DNA from 2 places in the Lysinibacillus sp. GbtcB16 genome. Region 2 is predicted to be linked to the other one. Evidence: riboswitches for the same ligand, from Rfam matches in the RefSeq annotation. Region 2 holds a riboswitch; the other holds the start of a gene.
The links. A riboswitch is a leader RNA that binds a small molecule or an ion and turns the genes downstream of it on or off. The one in region 2 is predicted to bind S-adenosylmethionine.
Positions count from the first base shown of each region.

Region 1 (4,361 bases), on a different contig from region 2:
ACTACTAAGATCAAAATAGTTGCCATTAATGTCACATCTTGGCGATTTCGTTGGAACCCGTCTAGGAAGGCTAAATTTCCAAGACCTCCTGCACCGATTATCCCTGCCATTGCTGTATAACCAACAAGTGCTACAGCCGTAACCGTAATACCAGAAATTAATGCTGGTAATGATTCAGGGATTAGAACTTTCCAGATAATTGTGGATGTTTTTGCCCCCATTGAACGAGCTGCTTCAATGACACCTTTATCAATCTCACGTAACGCAATTAATACCATACGTGCATAGAATGGAGCCGCACCGATAATTAAAGCAGGTAAAGCAGCATTAGCTCCACGGATTGTACCTAGTAAAAACTTAGTGAATGGAATTAATAAAATAATTAACACGATAAATGGGATAGAGCGGAAAATGTTAACGAGTGACCCTGTTAAAAAGCTAACAATTTTATTAGCCCATAACTGATTGGGACTTGTTAAAAATAGGACAATCCCAATGGCTAACCCTAGAATAAATGTAATAACTGTAGAAATGGCTGTCATATATAATGTTTCATACGTAGCCTGCCACATGCTATCCCAGTCTACATTCGGAAAGAGATTAGTTAGCATCTGCAATCACCTCCGTTTGTACTTCCACTGTATTTAAATAGCTTAGGGCTTCAGTCACATTTGCTTTCGACCCATCAATTTGCACGATGAGCGTACCATATGCTCCATTTTTCGTTTGTGAAATATTCCCGTGTACAATGCTTACTTCCACATCGAATTGCTTTACAAGATGTGAAATAACAGGCTGTTCGGTTTTTTCACCAACAAAAATCAGTTTGACCAGTTGTCCCGTTGGGTAATTTGCTTTGATTTGTTCTACTGTATCTTGTGTTTCCTTTGTATTTGTAATTTGGGCTACAAATTTCTTAGTAATGGCCGCCTGAGGTGCCTGGAAAACCTGCAATACTTCCCCACGCTCTACAATTTCGCCTGCCTCCATCACGGCTACACGATGACAAATCTTGCGAATGACATGCATTTCATGCGTAATGAGGACAATCGTTAACCCTAAACGTTCATTAATATCTACCAGTAAATCAAGAATGGCATCTGTTGTTTCAGGGTCTAGTGCAGATGTTGCCTCATCACATAGTAAAACCTCTGGGTTATTTGCTAATGCACGTGCAATCCCTACACGTTGCTTTTGTCCACCAGACAGTTGCGATGGATATGCTTGATCGCGACCTTCTAAGCCAACAAGTGCTATCAATTCCTTCACCCGCGCCTCCCGTTGAGCTTTTGATACACCTGCAATTTCTAATGGGAAGGCAATATTTTCTGCAACTGTTCGTGACCAAAGTAGGTTAAAATGTTGAAAAATCATACTAACCTTTTGTCTAGCTGCTCTAAGTTTTTGACCCTTAATCGAAGAAAATTCTTGATTGTTCACCGTTACTGTTCCTGCTGTTGGTTTCTCTAAACCATTAAGTAAACGAATCATCGTACTTTTACCAGCGCCACTATAGCCGATAATGCCAAAAATTTCACCCTTATTAATAGTAAGGTTAACATCTTTGACTGCCGTTAATTCGCCATTTGCTGTTTTGTATTTCTTCGTTATATTTTGAAGCTGTATCATAGCGAATACTCCTTTTCTTATATAAAAAAACCCCTCTACTTATAGACAAGTAGAAGGGGTCACGTATTATACGTTGAACCGTTCTCTCATCTTTCAAAGAAAAATCTTTGGGTGATTTGGCACCTTTTCACTATGTGATGGTTGCCGGGCTTCATAGGGCACTTCCCTCCGCCGCTCTTCATAAGAGTTCGATATATTTAATGTTTTAGTAATATATTTGTTACTTTACCACGCTAATAAAGTTCAGTCAATTGATTTTTTTAACAATTCGTACAAAAATGGTACGGATTGAAAAGCATAAATCTTTTCTATCACTTTGCCGCCATCACAAACAAGTAAACAAGGAACGCTTTCAATTTGATGTTCAATAGCAATTTGCTCCAAAAAATTAATATTTGCTTTCCCTAATTTTAAGTGAGGTAATAGTTGTTCTACAATTGACATCATTTTCGATGCCACTGCACAAGTACCACACATCGGTGTATATAAATAAAACGCAGCTTTTTCTCCCGACTGTAATGTCGTTTCCCACTGCTCTTTTGACCATTCTTCCATTCATCTCACGCAACCTTACAAAATATATTCATTATGGATTGAAAAATGTGCACGCAGTAAAATTGTCGCTAACACTTTTCGTGGTGTCGTTTCTACTTCCTTATAGGTTGGCATTGTACGTAAATGCTCTGCTTCAGGATAATGTCTGTCCATTAATGCACGTAGCTTATCGCCTGAAGTATCGGCATCAAAAAAAGTGAATAGCTCACAGCCCTCATAAGGATCGAGTAGCTCTTCTAATTGATGCACTCCAATTGTTCCATTCGTACATAGTATTGTAACATTCTCGTTCAAAATTGGCTCAATTTGTAGCTTATCTGAGCGTCCTTCTACTATCAAGCATTTCCCATCGAACATTACGCCACCTCCATTTAGACATACCCACTTATACATTATTATATAATAAAAAACGCCGGTAGTTTCCGACGTTTTTTGATTATGGCTTGTCTTATTCTGCAGTCATCTCTTCGTATTGTTCTGCTGTCATAAGTTTATCAACTTCTGATGCATCAGCAGGCTCTACGACGATCATCCATGCTTTTTCATATGGTGATTCATTTACGAATTCTGGGCTATCTTCTAAATCTGCATTTACTTCCACTACAGTACCTGAGATTGGTGCATATAATTCAGAAACAGTTTTTACTGATTCTACGCTACCGAATGGATCATCTGTTTTGATTTCATCGCCAACTTGTGGAAGTTCAACGAAAACGATATCTCCTAATTCAGATTGTGCGAAGTGCGTAATACCAATACGTACTTTTCCATCTTCTACTTTTACCCATTCATGCTCTTCAGAGTAACGTAAGTCTTTCGGTGTGCTCATGCAAAAAACCCCTCCATAATTATGTAATATATTCACTTTCAGTGTGCCATACTTCTCCTATAAAAACAAGGATAAAAACGGTTATAACCAAGCTTGCTCAAAATCGGATTCTTTAAACCCTAAAGTTACTTTTTTTCCATCTGTTACGATGGGACGTTTTATTAACATACCATCCGTAGCAAGTAGCTCAAGCTGTTCTTCCTCAGTCATATCAGCTAGCTTGTCCTTCAAACCAAGGTCACGATACTTCATACCAGAAGTATTAAAAAACTTCTTCAAAGGTAGTTCACTTGCTTGCCATAAAGCTGTTATTTCATCCTTTGTTGGTGGCTGCTCTACGATATGTACCTCTTCATAGGAAACGTCATGATCATTTAACCACTTTTGTGCTTTTTTACATGTTGTACATTTTGGATAATGGAAAAATTGAATCGTCATAAAAATGCTCCTCTGCTGTCTTTTTCTGTAGTATACCATCATAATCATTTAGAATGGTGGAACTTCGCTCATTTTCGTAAGTCTATCCATTGGTTCTGTATTTTTATCCGTTACTTTCACGAATTTATCTGGAACAAAAAAACTAGCTACCCATTTACGGATAGCTAGCGTTTTTCATACGATTAAACGATATATTTTTCTGCTTCAATTAATTTCACAGATGCTTCACGTTTCTTCGTAATTAGGTTGTATGGATTGTTACGTGTTAATTTACGTAATGCAGATAAAGTCATACGTGCTGCATCACCATCTGCGGATGCAAGAATTGTATCTTTTGCTTCTTTTTCGATTTCAGCAAATGCTTCTTGGCAGAAAATTTGAGTGTATAGCAATTTTTGATGTGCTTTTTCAACGCCATCACGTGCAACCGCTTTTTCTGTACGTAATACAGCTGATTCCATTGCAAATAATTGATTAGCGATATTAGCAATATTTACTAAAACTTCTTGCTCTTGATCTAACTTCGCACCAAAGCGTTGTGCTGCTAAGCCTGCCGCTAATACAGCAATCTTCTTGGCATTTTTCACTAAGTATTTTTCCTGAGCTAGTGGCTCTGTACCGATATCCTCCGGCATTAACATCAAAAGCTCTTGCTGAAGATTTTGCGCAACTTGTAATAATGGCAGCTCACCTTTTAGTGCCTTTTTCATAAATGTACCTGGTACAATCATGCGATTAATTTCATTTGTACCTTCAAAAATTCGATTAATACGAGAATCACGGTAAATACGCTCTACCTCATATTCAGCCATGAAGCCATAACCGCCATGTAACTGTACCGCTTCATCTGCAATATAATCTAATGTTTCTGATCCAAATACTTTAGCAATTGAGCATTCAATCGCATACT
Region 1 is NZ_JAGXJV010000003.1:133,322-137,682, reverse strand. Features, by position in the region: gene KVT27_RS15585 (methionine ABC transporter permease) at 1-611, opposite strand, end outside; gene KVT27_RS15580 (methionine ABC transporter ATP-binding protein) at 601-1,629, opposite strand; SAM riboswitch class I at 1,713-1,816, opposite strand; gene KVT27_RS15575 (thioredoxin family protein) at 1,873-2,184, opposite strand; gene KVT27_RS15570 (toprim domain-containing protein) at 2,200-2,541, opposite strand; gene gcvH (glycine cleavage system protein GcvH) at 2,633-3,013, opposite strand; gene KVT27_RS15560 (arsenate reductase family protein) at 3,095-3,451, opposite strand; gene KVT27_RS15555 (acyl-CoA dehydrogenase family protein) at 3,634-4,361, opposite strand, start outside.
Region 1: linked by a shared signal. The riboswitch ahead of KVT27_RS15580 (methionine ABC transporter ATP-binding protein) and the one ahead of KVT27_RS20540 (cyclase family protein) in region 2 are both predicted to bind S-adenosylmethionine.

Region 2 (4,361 bases):
TAGCTTTTGGAGATGGAGAGAATGATATAGATATGCTAGAGCAGGTTGGTCTCGGGGTAGCCATGGGAAATGGGAGCCAAGCTCTAAAAAATGCTGCAGATTTTGTTACAAAGAAATCTATTGAAGGTGGCATAGATTTTGCTTTACGTCAGCTTCACATTATTTTACGACATATTTGCTTGAGCAATTTTACTGTTATGACTGTATAGAAAAGGTGTTAGGTGGTTGGAAAATGGCGCAACATGTGCAATCTCTAATTGAACATTACGGGTATTTTGGCATCATTGTGATCCTAATTGGAGGCATTGTTGGGTTGCCACTTCCTGATGAAGTATTTTTAACTTATGTAGGCTATAGTGTTTATCGAGAAAGTCTTGAACATATCCCAGCGTTAGTAAGCGCCCTGATTGGTGCCATGGGAGGTATTACTTTAAGCTACTATATCGGCCACCGATTTGGCTTACCGCTCTTGCAGAAATATGGGCCAAAGTTTCATATAACTGAGGAAAAAATTGATTTTACTAAAAAAATGTTTACGAAAGTAGGTCCTTTTTTATTAATAGTTGGTTATTTTATTCCAGGTGTACGCCATCTGACAGCTTATATTGCGGCTATTAATAATTATCCCTATAAAAAATTCGCATTCTTTGCTTATACAGGAGCATTTATTTGGACGTTCACATTTATAACATTAGGAAAAGTATTAGGGGAGAAGTGGCGATTCGTCGGTTACTATTTATCCCATTATAGTATTTATGTCATCTTACTGTTTGTCCTTGTCATGTTAATCGTTTATTATCTATTGAAAAAAAGAAACGTACAAAAGTAAAAGTCGGTATGAGTGTACCGACTTTTTGTTATGGCAAAATGGCAAATGATCGAACAGGGAATCCAGATGCTTTTTCAGGCTTAGGTACAATATTAAAAATAATAGCCCCTTTTGGAGGAAGCTTGTCCAAATTAGTCATAAGCTCAATTTGATAGGTGTCTTGATCAAGGACAAAATATTCTCCATCCAATTTGCCGCTTTGACGAAAATCAGTAGCAGAATCGGTATCAAAAGTTTCATGACCAATTGCACTTACTTTACGTTCCTTGAATAAAAATTGTAATGCCTCCAAGCCCCAGCCTGGAAGATGATTATGGCCATCCACATCTTTATTATTGAAGGCTTCTTTATCGGGCCAACGCTTACTCCAATCTGTTCGCAGTGCCACAAAAGTACCTTCTTCTATTTGTCCATGTTGTGCCTCGAATTCTAGAATATCTTGGACACTGAGCGTAAAGTCATGATTACTAGTAGCCTCTTGTGATTTATCAATAACGATAAGCGGGAGAACTAGCTCCTTTAGCTCTAGTTCATCTAGAAAACGAGTATTTCTTACAAAGTGAATAGGTGGGTCAATATGTGTTCCATATTGTCCGGGGAATGTAAATTGCTGTGCGAAAAAACCGTCATCATGCGAGAATAATGTTTCAAATTTAGCATCTTCAAACATGAAAAAATGAGGTGAATGTGGGCCAAAGGTATGTGTCAAATCGACCCATTGTTTTGATTTTAGTAAGTGCAATGCTTGTAAAAGTTCATTAGACATTTAATTTCCTGCTTTCTAAAAGTAATGGTAAATAAAAAAGAGTCCTCTATAGAAGAGGACTCCCTAAATCATACGTGGGTAGTTCGTCTTCTCATCTTTCAGGCTTAGATTTTGCCAAAAGGAATTAGCACCATACTGATTGAGCTGGTTGCTGAGACTTCATCGGGCCGATCCCTCCGTCTCTCTTGATAAGAAATAGAATATAAGAATTTTCAGAAATAACAGTACAAATACTTTAGCATATATTTTTATAGTTAACAACTTTTATAGGATTACATGGTTAAAATTTTTATTTACCAATTTAAAATTAACGTTACTCTACAGCAATCACTATCCATAAGCTGTATTCTAAAATTATCTGGTGTATAGTTGGTTTCGAATTTTGTAGTGATGCCTGTGGATGTAATCAATTTTTCGACCTCTGTTTTATTTGAAAGTTGTGCAGCATTTTTTAAATCATGGGCAAATTGTTGAGAACTATCAATTTTATCCGTAAGTAATTGTGCTTGTTGCATAATCGCCTTTATCCGCGTAGCTGAAGATATTAATTTTTGTGTATCAATAGAGGGAAAGGGACTATTACTGGTCGGCATTGCTAAATGTTGAGAAAAGGGTCTAGCTACAAGGTGATGGGCCGTTGACGGTATTGGGTAATGGTAGGGGTGAACAAAATACGGATAAGGATTATAATACAATTCAATTCCTCCTATCCAAAAGCTGATATCTTATCTTATGTATCATGATCTTTTTAGGTGTTTGGATAAAGATGTTTCTGTACAGGAGTGTACAACATGCTATGCTACACAAACAAAAGAGGAAGCCATAGCAAGCTTCCTTGTTGTTCTTTAGCCAAGAACATTTAAAACATCATCTATTTTTTTGCTATGTGATAGGATTCCATAATTCATCCAAGTTAAAAAATCGACCTCATAAACACAGCTGCTCTTAACTGCACTTAGGTTTTTCCACATGGAAGATTTTAAAATAGTACGCTCTTCATGCTCATAAATGGAGTGCTGCTTGTCGAAGGTGATGAATAAATGATCCGCGTCTAGCTGTAGCAGCTGATCGGAAGTCAGATGAGCTTTACGCTGATTTAGCGGTATTTTCCATACTAATGGGTGAGGCGTTAAGCCTAAGTCACGGTATAGGATTGGCCCTGTATAACCGCATTCAGGGCCGGCATACAGCGTAATGCCAATCGCTGAAATACGAAGAAATGCCACACTTTGCCCGTAAACGGATTTACCGAGAATTTGTCGAGCCTTCTGTACCTTATCCTCGTAATCCAAGATAATATCTTGCATCATAGCTGTTTTTCCTGTTAAGTCAGCAATTTTAAAGAGGGTCGATTGCCAGTCTTCCCCAGGGTGGTCTAGGTGACAGATTGGGGCTAGCTTATTTAAATGAAGACAAGCTTCCCAACGTTCTATACCGGCATCTAACATAATTAAAGTTGGTTTATAGTGAAAGAGACGATCCACTTCTCCGTACTGTACATCGATATCGGGCACATCCTGCAAACCTAAATAGTCTTGTTTCCCCCACTTGGAATGACTAAATTGGGCAATGGGTGTAATACCTAAAGCTACAAAAAAGTCCTCTAAGAACGGTGCGAATACACGTACATTATTACTTTGACTTCGTCTGTATTGTCCTGGGGAAATACCTACATGCTCTTTAAAACGACGGTTGAAATAATATTCGTTATTAAAACCAATGGACTGACTAATTTCAAATACACGATCATTAGTTGTCATTAATAATTGTTTGGCTTTTTCAATACGTATACTATTTAAATAATGAAGAGGAATCTGCCCCGTAATATCTTTAAAAATACGAGAGTAACTCCATCTTGGAACATTTGCAAGTTCTGCTAATTGTTCAACAGTCCAATCCCTACCAAAGTGTTTGTGCAAATATTGAATGGATTGCTCTACAGATTGACGATCATTTTGTAGTATAGGCTTTGGTTGGTTTTGTTCAAAAATAAATAGCATTAATTCTTGGAAACGAACATGCTGCTCAAAAATAGTGTGTTCATCCTTTGCTTGACGACACCGATAAATAGCTTCTAATAGTCTATTGCATTGAGAAAAGGGAAGGAGACGTAGTTCTCTAACACTTGTAAAGAGACTAGTAGGGGCATGGGATTTACTAAGATAAATCGTGTTAAATGTCAATTGGTATAAGCAGAGGGGCTCATTTGCAGTGTGAATTTCGACATGGCAATTAGGTGGAATAATCACACATTTTTCTTTCATAAGGTGGATAGTTTCATGATTTGTCTTAAGTGTTCCGTTACCACTAATAAGGATGAAAAGCGAATAGTATGTATGGCTATATGGCTGCATATCCGCTGGTAGAATAGTATATGAAATAGTTTGTAAATGATAGATTTGTGTTAAAGTACCCATTGTCCATGCACTCCTAAGTAAAGTTTAAATTTGGAAAACAACAGAAAGAAAGCCCCCTAAAGAGCTTTCTTTTGTAAATTATTTCACGAACCATTTTTCAAGATCATCATATTTTCGTAGGTTTGCAGTAATGGCGCCAGACTGCCAATAAGTTCGATCAGCAATATAAACTTGTCCATTTTTTACAGCAGGAACTGTTTTCCAAAGTGTACTATCTAACCATTTAATCGCCTCTTGATTTTCCTCGGTTTCCCAAGTGCCATTTGAAGGGAAGAGTATAATATGATCAGCATCCAATTCTGGAATAGCTTCTTCAGACAAGACCTCGTGGAACTCTGTCATATCACGA
Region 2 is NZ_JAGXJV010000010.1:4,559-8,919, forward strand. Features, by position in the region: gene KVT27_RS20530 (Cof-type HAD-IIB family hydrolase) at 1-209, shown strand, start outside; gene KVT27_RS20535 (DedA family protein) at 233-829, shown strand; gene KVT27_RS20540 (cyclase family protein) at 858-1,595, opposite strand; SAM riboswitch class I at 1,684-1,790, opposite strand; gene KVT27_RS20545 (YuzC family spore coat inner layer protein) at 1,889-2,290, opposite strand; gene KVT27_RS20550 (helix-turn-helix domain-containing protein) at 2,441-4,012, opposite strand; gene KVT27_RS20555 (ABC transporter substrate-binding protein) at 4,091-4,361, opposite strand, start outside.